3 regions of the Sediminibacillus sp. JSM 1682029 genome follow, and region 1 is predicted to be linked to each of the others. Evidence: predicted binding sites of a transcription regulator. Region 1 holds the regulator's gene; each other region holds the start of a gene.
What was found. Region 1 encodes CtsR, which represses protease genes until heat stress. Its sites were predicted from a motif close to ATGGTCAATAAAGGTCAAACA; they were not measured.
Positions count from the first base shown of each region.

Region 1 (5,578 bases):
GGCCACACCTGTTCCCATGCCGAACACAGCAGTTAAGCTCTCCAGCGCCCATGGTAGTTGGGGCTTTGCCCCTGCGAGAGTAGGACGCCGCCAGGCAAAACAAAAACACCCTTGAATGAGTTCAAACTCGCTCAAGGGTGTTTTTTTATGTTATGTGAATACCCGGTTTTCAGGAAATGGAGAATACGAGCAAAAGTTGACTCTATATTGAGAGTATATAAAGCATAAAGTTTTATGGCAGAAAACGGGTTCATTTATTGAAATCGCTATTTTTATGGATGGAGCTTTCGGTAAAGAAAAATTGAATTGAAAAATCAAACCACCACCTTTGGCAGAGGAGCAAAGTTTTCCCAAAGAGCCGACTGAATTTAAAATAGAAACAATCATTCCCATTCCTTATCATTACATAAGATAAGAGAAAGCCTGATTTCGATTTGCCAGTAACGGGTACTAAATACACAAGAAGAAGGGGGAAGTCGAGTGCAATTATCAAGTTTGATTCATGAAGATTTTACACTAATGGTAATCCGTTTATTTGTAGCCTTGCTGCTGTCAGGCTTAATAGGATTTGAAAGAGAATGGAATAACCACGCTGCAGGATTCCGGACCCATATTTTAGTAGGGGTGGGTTCTTGTTTAATGATGCTTTTATCCATATATGGTTTTGAAACCTTTATGGAGAAATATGATAATGTCCGTTTTGATCCTGCACGTATCCCTTCTTACGTGATTAGCGGAATAGGCTTTTTGGGTGCCGGTACAATAATGGTGCATGGAATCAACATCCGTGGTTTGACGACTGCAGCTTCCATTTGGGCAGTCGCCGGACTTGGCCTGGTGGTGGGAGCGGGGATGTATAGCCTGGCAGGAGTAGCGACGTTCATCATCCTGCTTAGTTTGGTACTCTTGCAACAAGTAGAAAGACTATTTTTAAACAAACGGGCAAATCTCCATTTTGAATTAATTGTTGAGGAAGGTTTGAAAATTGAAAGCCTGCTCCGTATTTTTGAAAAATATCAATCGAAAATCGAAAAGATGGAAGTAGAAAGAGCAGAGGACGATGCAAGGAGTTTGTTTATCGAACTGGAAAACAAAACTCAAATTGATAAGTACGAATTGATTGAAGAGATGTCTTCTCTCGAACACCTAAAAAGAGTAAAAGAGATTTGAAGGAATTATCCCTTAAAAGAAGAAGCTTTATAAAAGACAGGGTAAAAAAACATTATATAGAAGTTTATCCACTATTTTTAAGGAGAAGATATTTACTGAACTTTTTTATTTGCATCCCAGGAAAAGATGAGTATAATAAAAGTAAAGTCAAAGATAGTCAAAGTCAAAGCTGAGGAGGGGAGGGCAAATGAGTAACATATCTGATGTAATCGAGCGTTACTTAAAAGAAATTCTGCGAGAGAATAATAAAAATGCAGTGGAAATCAAAAGAAGTGAAATAGCGAACCAGTTCCAGTGTGTACCCTCTCAGATAAATTATGTGATTAAAACCCGCTTTACAGTGGAAAGGGGCTATATAGTCGAAAGTAAGCGCGGAGGCGGAGGGTATATTCGCATAATTAGAATTGAAAATGAAGATAAAGCGAAATTGATCGATGATATTATGAAAATGATCCAACCTGCGGTAACACAGCAGGCCGCTGTGGATATATTGGAGCGAATGCTGGAGGAAGAGTTGATCACAAAGCGTGAGGCAAAAATGATGGCAAGTGCCATCGATCGAAGCACTCTTGCCTTTCAACTGCCAGTTCGTGACGAGATCCGGTCCCGCATTATGACTGCAATGCTTTCAACTTTAAAATATTAGGCAAAAGGGGGAGTTGGCATGGAGTGCCAAGAATGCCATGAACGTCCAGCTACCTTGCATTTTTCCAAGATTGTGAATGGTAATAAAACTGAAATACATGTCTGCGAGTATTGTGCGAAAGAAAAAGGGTATATGGGATACGAAGATGACGCATACTCCCTGCACAATTTATTATCTGGTTTGTTTAATTTCGACGGAGCATCGGGTCTTAATGAACAGCATGCGAGCAGTAGACCTTCCGAACAAAGGCTCACCTGCCCAAAATGCGGCATGACTTACCAGGAGTTTGCCAGAGTCGGCAAGTTTGGCTGCGCAGAATGTTATCAAACCTTTTCTGATCGACTAAATCCTGTTTTCCGCCGGGTTCATAGTGGAAACACAACCCATCATGGAAAAATACCTTCCAGAATTGGGAGTGGTATTCAGCAGAAACGGAAGTTAGGCGAGTACCGTGAACAGTTGAAACAATTAATTGCAAATGAAGAGTTTGAAAGCGCTGCTCAAGTGAGAGATAAAATTAAACAATTGGAAAAAGACCTCAGCCGTGACGGGGAAGGTGAGGATGAATGAGCTTACAGCAATTTATGAATGAGGCGATCAGTCCTTGGATGAAGGAGAATGGACCGGATAGCGACATTGTGATGAGCAGTCGTATTCGCCTGGCCAGAAACTTTGAGCAAGTCCCCTTCCCGATCATTGCCAGTGCCGATGAATTGGAGAAAGTGCTTTCGTTTTTTCAGAAGGAGTATGAACATCAGTCTTTTTCCAACTATAACGATTTGGCGCTCGTTAAAATGCGGGATTTGAAGCCAATAGAAAAAAAGGTTTTAGTTGAAAAACATCTCATCAGTCCCCATTTGGCAGAAAACGATGAAGAGGCTGCAGCCCTGATATCGAGCAACGAGCAAGTATCGGTAATGGTAAATGAAGAAGATCATATCCGGATTCAGTTATATTTTCCGGGTTTTCAATTGGAAAAAGCACTTGAACAGGCATTTACCTTTGACGATTGGCTGGAAGAAAGAATCAATTACGCATTCGATGAAAATCGGGGTTACTTGACGAGTTGCCCGACAAATGTCGGAACCGGAATGCGAGCTTCGGTCATGATGCATTTACCGGCATTGGCTCTAACTCAAAAAATCAATCGGATGATTCCGGCAATCAGCCAGCTGGGCCTGGTGGTAAGAGGCATATATGGAGAAGGAAGCGAAGCCATCGGGAACATTTTTCAAATTTCCAATCAAATCACCCTTGGAAAATCGGAAGAGGACATTGTCCAAGACTTGCGGAGTGTTGTCAACCAACTGATCGATCAGGAACGAAAAGCCAGACAGTTACTGGTCGAACAATCGGAATTACAACTTGAAGACAGGGTTTTCCGATCCTACGGCATCCTCCAGCACAGCAGAATCATCGAATCGAAAGAAGCGGCAAAATGCTTGTCGGATGTACAGTTGGGTATTGACGTAGGTTATATCAAGGATATCTCGAAAAGCATTCTGAATGAGTTGATGATATTGTCCCAACCTGGATTTTTGCAGCACTATGCTAAAAGAATGCTTTCAGCAAAAGAAAGGGATGTACTAAGGGCTTCGTTGATCAGAGAACGGTTCAAACTGGAAAATTAATTAATGTAAGGAGGAAGACCTGATATGATGTTTGGTCGATTTACCGAAAGAGCGCAAAAAGTTTTGGCCTTATCCCAGGAAGAAGCGGTCAGGTTAGGGCATAACAATATTGGTACAGAACATATTCTATTAGGATTGGTTAGAGAAGGGGAAGGCATTGCCGCCAAGGCATTAAGCTCTCTCGGACTCGAAACGGAAAAAATCCAGGAAGAAGTAGAACAATTAATCGGACGCGGACAAAAAGTGTCACAGACGATTCATTACACACCGCGGGCCAAGAAAGTCATTGAACTGTCCATGGATGAAGCCAGAAAGCTGGGGCACTCATATGTAGGAACAGAACATATTCTCTTGGGACTCATCCGGGAAGGGGAAGGAGTCGCTGCAAGGGTTCTGAACAACCTTGGAGTCAGCCTGAACAAAGCCAGACAACAAGTATTGCAATTGTTGGGCAGCAATGAATCGGCAGCAGGCCAACACGGCCGTAATGGCTCCCAATCAACTGCCGCCAACACACCGACTTTAGATTCCCTGGCACGGGATTTGACTTCGATTGCCAAGGATGGCAATGTCGATCCGGTTATCGGACGGGGCAAAGAGATTGAACGGGTCATTCAGGTATTGAGCCGTCGTACCAAAAACAACCCCGTATTGATAGGGGAACCAGGTGTCGGTAAAACAGCCGTGGCTGAAGGGCTTGCCCAAAAAATCGTGAACAACGACGTTCCGGAAATATTGCGTGACAAACGGGTCATGACATTGGATATGGGAACAGTCGTAGCCGGTACAAAATACCGCGGTGAATTCGAAGATCGTTTAAAGAAAGTAATGGAGGAAATTCGCCAGGCCGGCAATATCATTTTGTTCATCGATGAACTCCATACATTGATCGGAGCTGGCGGTGCAGAAGGCGCTATAGATGCTTCCAATATCCTGAAACCATCTCTCGCACGTGGAGAATTGCAATGTATCGGAGCGACAACATTGGATGAATACCGGAAGTATATTGAGAAGGATGCAGCACTGGAACGTCGTTTCCAGCCAATCCAAGTAGATGAACCGACAATGGATCAATCCATGCAAATTTTAAGGGGATTGCGTGATCGCTACGAGGCCCACCATCGTGTCACCATTACAGATGAAGCCATCGAAGCTGCCGTCACGTTATCGGATCGTTATATCACCGATCGCTTTTTACCCGACAAAGCCATCGATTTAATTGATGAAGCGGGCTCTAAAGTGCGCCTGCGCTCATATACTGCTCCGCCAAATCTGAAGGATTTAGAACAAAAGCTGGAAGAAGTTCGCAAGGAAAAGGATGCAGCGGTTCAAAGTCAGGAATTCGAAAAAGCAGCATCATTAAGAGACAGCGAACAGCGTTTAAGAGATGAATTGGATCAAACAAAAGAAGAATGGAAGGAGCAGCAGGGTCAAGAAAGCTCGGAAGTGACGGTCGAAGACATTGCCAGTGTTGTTTCAACATGGACGGGTGTCCCGGTTTCCAAGCTTACCAAAGATGAAAGTGAACGGCTGCTCAATATGGAAGAAGTGCTGCATGACAGGGTAATCGGTCAGGAGGAAGCGGTGAAAGCTGTTGCAAAAGCCATCCGTCGTGCCAGGGCCGGATTGAAGGATCCGAAACGCCCAATCGGTTCCTTTATCTTTTTGGGACCTACTGGCGTCGGTAAGACGGAATTGGCACGTGCCTTGGCTGATACGATGTTCGGAGATGAAGAAGCAATGATTCGTATCGATATGTCCGAGTATATGGAAAAACACTCGACATCCCGTCTTGTCGGTTCACCTCCTGGTTACGTCGGTTATGAGGAAGGCGGCCAATTAACGGAAAAAGTACGAAGGAAACCTTATTCCGTTGTGCTGCTTGATGAAATAGAAAAGGCACATCCAGAGGTCTTCAATATTCTTCTTCAGGTACTGGAAGATGGAAGGTTGACCGACTCCAAAGGGAGACTGGTCGATTTCCGAAATACCGTGCTGATTATGACTTCCAACGTAGGTGCCAGTGAATTGAAGCGAAACAAGTATGTCGGTTTCAACCTCGGAGACGAAGATCAAGGCTACAAAGGGATGAGGGATAAAGTGATGGATGAATTGAAAAAGGCATTCCGTC
Region 1 covers NZ_JBEWYY010000017.1:29-5,606, forward strand. Annotated here, with positions in the region: rRNA gene rrf (5S ribosomal RNA) at 1-96, shown strand, start outside; gene ABVF09_RS18800 (MgtC/SapB family protein) at 520-1,170, shown strand; gene ABVF09_RS18805 (CtsR family transcriptional regulator) at 1,358-1,816, shown strand; gene mcsA (protein-arginine kinase activator protein McsA) at 1,835-2,386, shown strand; gene mcsB (protein-arginine kinase McsB) at 2,383-3,447, shown strand; gene clpC (ATP-dependent protease ATP-binding subunit ClpC) at 3,472-5,578, shown strand, end outside.

Region 2 (5,578 bases), on a different contig from region 1:
TTACCAAAGACCTATATAACGACCTTTCTGCTGCACTTTTTTGTGGAGCATCCCCCCTAATGAAAGCTGGAATCAAATTTTATCATAATATTGACAGCGCTTCCATATAGATTGCATAAGTTTTCTTACTTTTCATAGACTTTAGTAATTGATATAATGACTAGAAATTAATACCTGATACCAAATAATAGGAATGAGGGATGAACGGATGGATAAAAAAGACTTGATCGCTCCGGAAAATTATAATATTGCGATGGAAATAGAGAAGTATGCGAGCGGGCCGGAACGGAAGGCGTTGATTTATGAAGACAATGAAGGAAATCAACAGGAAACCACTTATCAAGAGCTGTTAGTCAACGTTAACAAGATCGGAAATGTGTTTTTATCCAATGGTCTCAAAAAAGGGGACAAGGTATTAGTCATGATGCCCCGGTTGATCGAGTCCTACCAAATCTATATGGCGGCTCTTAAAACCGGTATTATCATTATCCCTAGTTCAGAGATGCTGCGGACAAAGGACTTGCAGTACCGGGTAACGCATGGGGAAGTTGCAGGAATCATCAGCTATCATCCATTTGCAGAACAATTTACAGGTATCACGGAATATGATGAATTAATCAAGTTTTCGGTCGGCGGCGAGATAGAAGGATGGCACCACCTCGACCGACTGAAGGAAAAGGCGTCAGAACAACTGGAAATGGCTGCGACCACCCGGGATGACATCGCCTTTCTTCCATACACTTCAGGAACGACTGGGAATCCTAAAGGAGTCGTCCATACACATGGCTGGGGATTTGCCCATTTGAAAACAGCGGCAAACAACTGGCTGGCAATCGAAGACGGAGACGTGGTATGGGCAACAGCTGCTCCGGGCTGGCAAAAATGGGTTTGGAGCCCGTTACTGTCCGTTCTCGGTTCCGGTGCAACCGGGCTTGTTTACAACGGCAAGTTCGATGCGAAGAAATATCTATCTTTGTTGGAAAAGCATGAAGTCAATGTGCTTTGCTGCACACCGACGGAATACCGTTTGATGGCAAAGCTTGATAACCTTGATCAATACGCACTGACCAAACTGCATAGTGCCGTATCGGCAGGGGAGCCTTTGAACCGCGAAGTAATTGATACGTTCCGCAACCACTTTAATATAACCGTCCGGGATGGTTATGGACAGACGGAAAATACACTGCTGCTCGGATTCTTGAAAGGGATGGAAGTAAAACCTGGATCCATGGGCAAGCCTACGCCAGGCAATGAAGTCGTCCTTATTGATGAGGACGGAAATCCAGTGGCACCGGGCAAGGTCGGAGATATTGCCATTCCGCTCGATACACCAGCTTTATTCAAGGAGTACTATAAAGATCCAGAACGCACGAAAAAATCGTTGCGCGGCGATTACTATGTAACGGGTGACCAGGCATCAAAGGATGAAGACGGTTATTACTGGTTCGAAGGACGCAGTGATGACATCATCATCAGCTCTGGCTATACGATCGGACCGTTTGAGGTGGAGGACGCGTTGATCAAACATAAAGCGGTCAAAGAATGTGCTGTCGTCGCTAGTCCTGACCCGGACAGAGGGAATGTCGTCAAGGCGTTCATCGTCCTTCAGCCGAATGTTGATAAAAATAAGGATGGCCTAGTCAAAGAATTGCAAGACTACGCGAAAAAGTGGACTGCCCCTTACAAGTATCCTAGAAAAATAGAATTTATCGAAGAACTGCCGAAAACCTCATCAGGTAAAATAAGAAGAATCGAACTGCGCCAAAAAGAAAAAGCCACCACTAATTAAAGTCAGTACCGCCAAAACCATCAGGGTCAGTCCCCGCCTCTTGGATGCGGGGACTGACCCCGTTTTAGAGTGGCAAAGCGCTGTTTGCGAATCTGGCAGGATGTGTTATGCTTGGGGAAAATGTGGATCTATTCTTATAGGAGGAGAACAGATTGAAAATCTTACGCGAGCTTGGGTGGGTCGTGCTGTTGGCTTTTGTTTTGATCATGATTCCGTTCAAGGTGATCGGCCCCCTTCAGGAGGAACTGCCGAACACGGAAGCGGAAGAAAGTTCTTCCGTAAATGAACAGGTCCATGAATAGCTGTTCAGGTAACTACCATCTCAATAGCTCATGCGCATTTATTTAACAATCCTTTTACTTACATTTACGAAGCCATTCCGGAAACGGAATGGCTTTTTTCATGAAGAAGCTGCTATCTTTTTCAAGTTGACCTCCTTCTCCGTAACGTCCTCCTTCTTGAAAGGTTTGTTCAATCATCCTTATCTTCACCATGTTATATAAAATCTGATATTTGTCGTTCTGTAACGGGTTAATTGAGAATAAACAACAAATTTGACCATTTTTGATTAAAGGAATAAAATAACGGGTAATAGGATGAATACAGGGTTCCATCCTTTTCAACCTCGTACAGATCAATAAAGCCAATACAAAAATTATTTAAAGAAATTCTAATTTAGGGGTTGAAAGTCAAAGAAAGTCAAACTATACTATAGATAAGGTCAAAGATAGTCAAAGTCAAAGACCAAACTACTTACCTTATATATTTGAAGGAGGGAAAGCGAATATGCAATGCCAAAATTGCGGTGTTCGTGAAGCAACCATTAATGTAAACCTTCGTTTTAATAATCAAACACAACAAATGAATTTATGCGAAACTTGCTTTCAAGAAATAAAAAATAGTGCTAAAAATCCATCCGGCTTTTTCAATCAAGGCGGTATGGATTTCAATCAATTCTTTGGCGGAGGAGCGTCTCCGTTTGAAGGGTTCCAGCAAGGAGGCGGACAGGCCCAACAACAGCAAGCCAACGGCGGAAAAGGCGGCGGATTGCTGGATGAGCTTGGTAGAAACCTCTCGCATGCTGCGAAAGCAGGTTTGATCGATCCGGTTATCGGTCGGCAAAACGAAGTGAAACGTGTGATTGAGACATTGAATAGAAGGAACAAAAACAATCCGGTTCTTATCGGGGAACCTGGCGTAGGTAAAACAGCGATTGCAGAAGGGCTTGCCCTGAAAATCGCGGAAGGCGACGTTCCGGCTAAATTGATGAACAAAGAAATTTATCTGCTGGACGTGGCATCTCTGGTAGCCAACACAGGTGTCCGAGGTCAGTTCGAAGAGCGTATGAAACAGCTTGTTTCTGAATTGCAAAACCGGAAAAATGTCATTCTGTTTGTCGATGAGGTGCATCAATTGGTCGGTGCAGGTACAGCGGAAAGCTCCCAAATGGATGCAGGCAACATCCTGAAACCTGCGTTGGCTAGAGGCGAACTGCAGCTGGTCGGTGCTACGACGTTGAAAGAGTACCGCAAAATTGAAAAAGACGCAGCACTGGAACGCCGTTTCCAACCAATCATTGTCAAAGAGCCAAGCGTCGAAGAAGCGGTGCAGATTCTGCAAGGGCTGCAAGAGCGTTATGAAAGCTATCATCAAGTAAGCTATTCAGACGAAGCCATCCGCGGCGCGGTAACGTTGTCTCAGCGTTATCTGCAGGACAGATTCCTGCCGGACAAAGCGATCGACTTGATGGATGAGTCAGGTGCACGACTGAACCTTGCCAATTCGCAATCCGATAAGGATTCCATCCAAAAACGCCTGGATGAGCTGCACGAAGAAAAAATGCAGGCAGCGGAAAAAGAAGATTATGAACGTGCTGCCAACCTGAGACATCAGGAAATTAAACTGGAAAAACAACTGGAAGAAGCAACCGACGCACCTGCCGCCGAGGTGACGATAGAGGATATTCAATTGCTCGTAGAAGAAAAAACCGGTATTCCGGTTCGGAAAATCCAATCCGACGAGCAGCAGAAAATGAAGTACCTGGCTAAAAATCTGTCCGAAAAAGTCATTGGACAAGAAGTCGCGGTGCAAAAGGTGGCCAAAGCCGTTCGCCGCAGCCGCGCCGGCTTGAAATCCAAACATCGTCCGATTGGATCCTTCCTGTTTGTCGGCCCGACCGGTGTCGGTAAAACAGAATTGACCAAGGCGCTTGCAGAGGAATTGTTCGGTACAAAAGAATCGTTGATCCGTCTTGATATGAGTGAGTACATGGAGAAACACTCCGTGTCTAAGATCATCGGTTCCCCTCCTGGCTATGTCGGCCACGAGGAAGCCGGACAACTGACAGAACGTGTACGCCGCAATCCGTATAGCTTGATTTTGCTGGATGAAATTGAAAAAGCCCACCCGGACGTACAAAATATGTTCCTGCAAATCATGGAAGATGGTCATCTGACCGACAGCCATGGCCGCAGGGTGAGCTTCAAAGAAACAGTCATCATCATGACAAGTAATGCGGGAACCGGCGACAAGCAAATCTCTGTCGGGTTCACCAACACAGTAAATGAAGCTGTTTCGACGCTGGAAAATCTCAGCGCGTACTTCAAGCCGGAATTCCTGAACCGATTCGATGCAATCATTCCATTCAATGAACTGCAAGAATCCGACCTGGTTCAAATCGTCGACTTGATGATTGCTGAACTGGCAGAAACACTGAACGAGGAAGGCTTGACCATTACAGTCAGCGACGATGCGAAAAGATACTTGGCCGACAAAGGCTATGATCCTCGATTCGGTGCAAGACCGCTTCGCCGCGTCATCCAGGAAAAAGTCGAGGATGGTATTACCGACCTTGTCTTGGATGAAGAAGATATCAAGGCGATCAATGTCGAACTGGTGGACAATGAAATCAATGTAGTAAAAGCATAAGCAAGAAAAATGGCTGGTTCCTGGTATGGGGGCCGGCCTTTTTACATATGTAAAAATTTAAAAACGATGATTCATGAAGCCCCCTTTCAGGAGTCCCTCGAGCGAAGTGTAAGTTGTTTCTGATCAGCCCGACGTGCTTTCTGGATTTACATCTACTGCTGCTTGCGGCCGCATAAAACCATGGTTTATTTCCAATCATAAGGTTAACCATCATGCTGACGGAGGTTTTTTATGTGGCGAGGCTGATTGCTGCTTTTATTTTGTTATATTTGGTTGTGATATTCCTCCCTTTTATGGTATGTGCAGCCGCCCGTCACGACTCGGATAACGAGCTGCAGGTGCATTTCATCGATGTAGGGCAGGGGGACAGCATCTTGATAGAAGCACCGAATGGGCGGAACATGCTGGTGGATGGAGGACCGCCTTCTGCAGCGGAAAAAGTGATTGGATATTTACGCGAAAGAAACGTAAAAAAGCTGGACCTGGTAGTAGCGACACATCCGGATATCGATCATATCGGAGGAATGGTCGAAGTGTTGAGTGAATTCGAGGTCAAGCATTTGGTCGACAGCGGAAAGCTATATACGACTGAAACTTATTTTCATTACTTACAGCAAATCAAAAAACAAAAAATTCCGGTGACGATTGCGGCCGGGGAAGAAAATATCGTCATCGATCCACAGCTGACCATCCGTGTTTTAAATACACAAAATGCTTTTAAAACAAATAATCAGTCATCGATTGCATTATCTATAAGGTACGGCCGTGTCGATTTTTTGTTGATGGCTGACGTGGAAACAATTCAGGAACAGCACATTTTGGATGCGAAACATTTGGATGCGGAAATATTGAAGGTTGCGC
Region 2 covers NZ_JBEWYY010000006.1:44,531-50,108, reverse strand. Annotated here, with positions in the region: gene mbcS (acyl-CoA synthetase MbcS) at 209-1,789, shown strand; gene ABVF09_RS11400 (hypothetical protein) at 1,942-2,091, shown strand; gene ABVF09_RS11395 (hypothetical protein) at 2,146-2,403, opposite strand; gene ABVF09_RS11390 (ATP-dependent Clp protease ATP-binding subunit) at 2,576-4,717, shown strand; gene ABVF09_RS11385 (ComEC/Rec2 family competence protein) at 4,951-5,578, shown strand, end outside.
Region 2: the regulator CtsR is predicted to act here: its motif matches at 2,475-2,495, upstream of ABVF09_RS11390 (ATP-dependent Clp protease ATP-binding subunit).

Region 3 (5,578 bases), on a different contig from region 1:
GCAAAAATGCCATGGCAGCACAGCGGGCGGCAAAGGAATTCGGGAGTTTTTCCGCCTATGTTTGGCAGTTCAGTGATCAAAAACAAATAGTGAATCACTGGGATGAAGCCGGACAAGTTCCTGCCCAAAATGATATGTCGGTTGTCATCAGCAAAGACATGAAAAAACGGGGCTTTACTTTCGTCGGGCCTGTCATTATTTATTCTTTTTTACAGGCTATAGGAGTTTATGATGATCACCTCACTACCTGTCCTTGTCATACCGATAACCGCCAACCTGTTTCAGGAATGGAGTAATCGGCTGCCACTAGATAATCGGCGGCACATACGATACTATTTTAAAGGGATAACAGAAACAAGCCGACAGAGGAGGATTTAATGATGAATGGAAAACGCTGGCTGGCGCTGCTCATAGCGGCAGGTTTATTTTTAATTTCGATTGGAGTACAGTTCGCAACCAGTCTGGCATCCACCAATTTCGAGGATGTATTCACGCAGCAGGATGAATTGTTTAATGAAACGGTTATCGAGAGTGGGACAAGCGGAAGTAAGATCGCCGTACTCCACTTGGAAGGAGTAATTCAAGATACCGGGTCTGGCTCATTACTGAATAACTCAGGCTACAACCACCAAAACTTTTTGCGAATGCTTGAAAAGGCGGGAGAGGACAAAAGCATCGATGGGATAATTCTCCGTGTGAACACTCCTGGCGGCGGGGTAGTCGAAAGTGCCGAGATCCATGACAAAATTGTAGAAATCCAGGAAAGTACAGATAAACCTGTCTATGTATCCATGGGCAATACGGCTGCTTCTGGTGGCTACTACGTGTCTGCCCCTGCCGATAAAATTGTGGCCAATGCGGCAACGTTGACAGGATCGATTGGTGTGATTATGGAAAGCATCAACTATGCGGAATTGGCAGAAGAATACGGAATAGATTTCAATACAATCAAAAGCGGAGAATACAAAGACATCATGTCTGGTTCACGCCCGATGACGGAAGACGAAGAAGCCATTCTTCAGACGATGGTCGATGAGCTGTATGATGAATTTGTCCAAGTCATTGTCGATGGCCGCGGGATGGAAGAAGCAACGGTCCGTGAGCTGGGAGATGGCCGAGTGTACACTGGCAAGCAAGCCCTGGATAACAAGTTGATTGATGGGCTTGGCACGCTGGATGACACGATAGCGATGATGGAAGAGGAGAATGAATTGGGAGAAGCGCAAGTTATTCAGTATAAAACCGGCTTCCATTTTGACCAGCTGCTTGGAATGACTGCGCAAAACTTCTTCGGTCCGGACATGAAATTGGCTGGCCTTCAGGAATTGATCAGGGAGTCAGATGCTCCGCGGGCCATGTATCTGTATTCAAGGTAGGGGGTGCTGTAGATGAGCAATCATGATCAAGAAAACTGGCAAACGGTTGAACATTCAACAAATGACTTGAGGAAAAGACGTTATGCTGGATTTTGGATGAGGTTTTGGGCGTACATAACGGACTTGCTCGTGGTATTTAGTGTCAATGGTATCTTGCTTAGTCCGTTTCATTTTATCAATGACGGCCAGCAACTTGATATTGGTTTTTGGACGGTGACAGGGATACTGGGCTCGATTGTTTTTTATGTGTATTTTTTGTTGATGACCAAATTCTTTGGCCAGACGCTTGGAAAGATGCTGTTTGGTCTTCGGGTGGTCCGGGAAGATGATAGTTCGTTGACCTGGAGTGATTTGTTGTTTCGTGAGGTGGTGGGAAGATTTATCCATAGAGTCTTGTTTTTCACTCCTGTGCTCTATGCGGTTGTGGCCTTCACGGATCAAAAGCAAGGAGTGCACGACCTGTTCGCGAGCACCCGTGTCATCCATACGGAATAACTTTAGGCAGGCTGTCTCGGTTATAAGGCAGCCTGCCAATTTTAATGAATCGTCTCGAACTATCGCCTTGGTGGAAAGGGAAGAAGAAACTTCAAAAACGGCATGCTATGTTAACGAAGTGAAAGCATGGTGAAGGTGTGGAGTTAAAACTCAACTTGTTAAGAAGGCAGTATTATCATTGATAAATATATTTGCAAAAAAAATTTAAAGATTCCTATCGCAGCTGTGTTGCTTTTCAAGCTTTACAGATTGAGGGAACTGCGAATTAATTCTTTCATTCTGAAATAGATAAGGATAAAATGTCGCTGCAGCAGAACACTTCGTTTCATGGTAACGGCCACAGTCAGGGTTCTACTGGAATATCCTTCTTTGCACCCTTGGGTCGAGGAAGTTCACCAGCCGCCCGCGGAAAGCGTAAGATATTTCCTTAGCGCTGGACAACATCCCTTTCATTCAAGGCACCAAGTATTTCAATATAAATTATTACGTAGATTGTATTTTTTTATGAAAGATTATAAAAAGAAAAAACCGGACGATAATCCTCAGGATTTCGGATTATCGTCCGGTTTTCGTTTTGGGCACTATGTTTTTGTCCCAGTCTTTTGATTTCCCTGTTTATTAGTCAGGCTTTTTTTCCATTACTTTGTCGATCAGACCGTATTCAACAGCCTTGGAAGCTTCCATGAAGTTATCACGGTCTGTATCGCGCTCGATCACTTCCAACGGTTGACCAGTACGCTCAGAAAGAATGTGGTTCAGCTTACTGCGCATTTCAATAATTCTTCTTGCATGAATTTCGATATCCGCTGCCTGACCTTGCGTACCGCCAAGCGGCTGGTGGATCATGACTTCACTGTTAGGAAGCGCATAACGCTTGCCTGGTTCACCTGCTGCAAGAAGGAAGGCGCCCATAGAAGCTGCCATCCCGATGCAGATGGTGGAAACGTTCGGTTTGATGAACTGCATGGTATCATAAATTGCCATGCCGGCCGTGATCGAACCACCTGGCGAATTGATGTAGAGCGAAATATCTTTATCCGGATCTTCAGCAGCAAGGAAAAGCAGCTGTGCGACGATTGTATTGGAAACATTGTCATCGATTCCGCTTCCCAGCATGATAATGCGGTCTTTTAACAGACGGGAATAAATATCATATGCACGTTCTCCGCGGTTTGTTTGTTCAATAACTGTAGGAATTAAATTCATTGGATAGTTCCTCCTTTTTTAGTTCTTTCATCCTTATGATGAATGACTAATTTCATCTTACTCCAATAGGTCAATAAAGGTCAAACAAAAAACACTTTGCATATGTAAGAAGTGTTCGACCTTTTTTGCCGGTCGGAAAAACCGGATTATCGCCGTTCACAGTAAGAATTTAATCTATAACCATCGTTCCCTGATTTCCGATAAATAAACTTAACAAGTCGGCTGTTTACGTTATTTTATATTTGTTTTTCGGCCTTCCCTTGCTGCCATATTGGGACAAGACCGTGATTTCCCCTCGTTCGGCCAGATAATTCAGGTAACGGTGTACCGTTTGATAGGCAACAGGCAAACTTGCTTGTATTTCAGATATCGTCAACGGCCGTTCTTGCTGGTAAAGAAAATGTTTTATTGTCCGCAATGTTTCTGCTTTGATGCCTTTTTCTACAAAAACATCTTTTTGTCCCGCTGTCAATTTGCCGACTTTCATGTTGAGGCGTATCCTCGATAGGAGGTCAGGGGCTTTTATGGGCTTTAAAGCAAAATCCGTTGCACCTGCCTGCAGAAATTGCTCGGCAATTTCATGGCGTTCGTCGACCGTCAAGATGATGATCGGGACCGAAGCATTCATTCCACGGATGGTTTTGGTCGTTTTCAGTCCGTCCCAGTCCGGCATATGGTAATCAATCAGAACCACGGAAGGGGACACTTTTCGAAACAATTCCACACCCGCTTTTCCCGTAGACGCTTCACATGCCTCCCAATCAGCAAACGAACAGATTTCTTTGATGGTAAAACGAATATCTTCATTATCATCGATGATCAATATCATAAAAGGCGCCTCCTTGACCGGAAGACACCGGCAGGTAAATATCCATTTGTGTATGACTGCCGGGGGTACTTGAAACGAAGATGGTACCCTGGTGATTCTCGACAACACGTTTCACGAAGGACAAGCCGAGACCGGACGAGTCTTTCGTGCTAAAACCTTCCTTCCATATTTCCTGCATAAGTTCCTCCTTTATTCCTGGACCATTGTCTCTGATTTGAAACCGTACCGTATCATTCACTTTTTTGACATCGATCTGGATAAATCCTGCTTTTCCTTCAAAAGAAATAATCGCATTTTCCAGCAGATTGGCAATGGCTCTGGCAAAACGGATTTTATTGACATGGATATAGGGCAGGTTTTCCTGCACTTCCATTTCGAGACGGATTTTTTGATCGTCCAGCACTAAATGGCTGATCACATAACGTAGAAATTCGTCTACATCAATCTCTTTTTTCGTGTTCTCATAGAGGATTTCCGAAATCATTTCATTCATTTTATCAATGGAATGATCGACCCGGGTTAGATAATCCTGCAGTTTCTTGTCTTCAGTTTTTTCATATTTCATCGCAATCAGGGAGATCAGTCCCCGCACTGTCACTAATGGTGTTTTCAAGTCATGGACCAGTGAATGGATTTCCTCGTAGACCTTTGATTCTGTTAGCGCAAACCGGGTTTCCTTGAGTTCCTTCTCTTGTACTTGGAACCTTTTCAGGGTGGTGATTTGGATGTTGAATAAATGGACCAGCAGGGCAAAGATAACGGCAATGAGAAAAAAAATGGCGAACAGAACAAAGTAAAGCGCTGTAAATAATTGATCCTCGGTGATGAAACTATCGGCTGTTTTCAAACTGATCGCTAAATCATCTGCTCCGAAGCTCCATTGCGAAAGCAGCGGAATCAAATTTAAACATTGCATGGCAGTGATCAAAAAAAATAAAATGACTGCAAACGTTAAATAATAATATCTTTGTTTGGTGATATAGGAATTCAAAGCCAACAGCAGACCCAATGAGAAAAAGTGCGGTGCATAGGAGGACGATTCTCCATAAAACTCATTGATCAAAAAGACGGCTGTTAAGGTGGCACTGATAAAAAGGAATGAAAATGCAATGCTGTCTGTATTTTTGGTTAAGGCACTGACAATTAGCAACGTACTGAAATAAATCAAAAAATAAAGAAGTGCATTTCTGGATATGTAGGCGAACGATGCTATCAGCAATTGTCCACTATCCATGATTTCCATGCTTTCCTGCAGTCTATCGATGATGAAGGAAACCCATTCAGCCGACAGACTAGGGAAAAACAGCCCATAGGTTAATAAAAAAACCCCGATCAGCCCTGGAATGGTATTATTCTTGTAATCTGCCATGTTTCCCCCTTCCTTCTCCGCTAGCGGAATGCCGAATTCAACGGGGTATGAAGGTCTTCCAAATCCTGTACGAGAGTAACAGGGACATTGGCGGCATCCATTGATTCGATGATTTTTGTCGAACTGCTGATTGACTTCAGACCTAGAAAATAATCAGCATACGGAGCGGTGGTTTCTATCAACTCTACGGTTTGATTATCCTGTCGTTTGGTTCCCGCGACATGCAGGATGATCACCGGCACTTCTCTTAATTCTGCTTCATTAAGCAACTGCTTGATCCTGTCCGATTCCTCTGTAAATGTC
Region 3 covers NZ_JBEWYY010000007.1:208,425-214,002, reverse strand. Annotated here, with positions in the region: gene ABVF09_RS13590 (DNA-3-methyladenine glycosylase I) at 1-296, shown strand, start outside; gene sppA (signal peptide peptidase SppA) at 381-1,376, shown strand; gene ABVF09_RS13580 (RDD family protein) at 1,389-1,871, shown strand; gene clpP (ATP-dependent Clp endopeptidase proteolytic subunit ClpP) at 2,490-3,077, opposite strand; gene ABVF09_RS13570 (response regulator) at 3,304-3,906, opposite strand; gene ABVF09_RS13565 (sensor histidine kinase) at 3,887-5,275, opposite strand; gene ABVF09_RS13560 (DUF6305 family protein) at 5,296-5,578, opposite strand, start outside.
Region 3: the regulator CtsR is predicted to act here: its motif matches at 3,144-3,164, upstream of clpP (ATP-dependent Clp endopeptidase proteolytic subunit ClpP).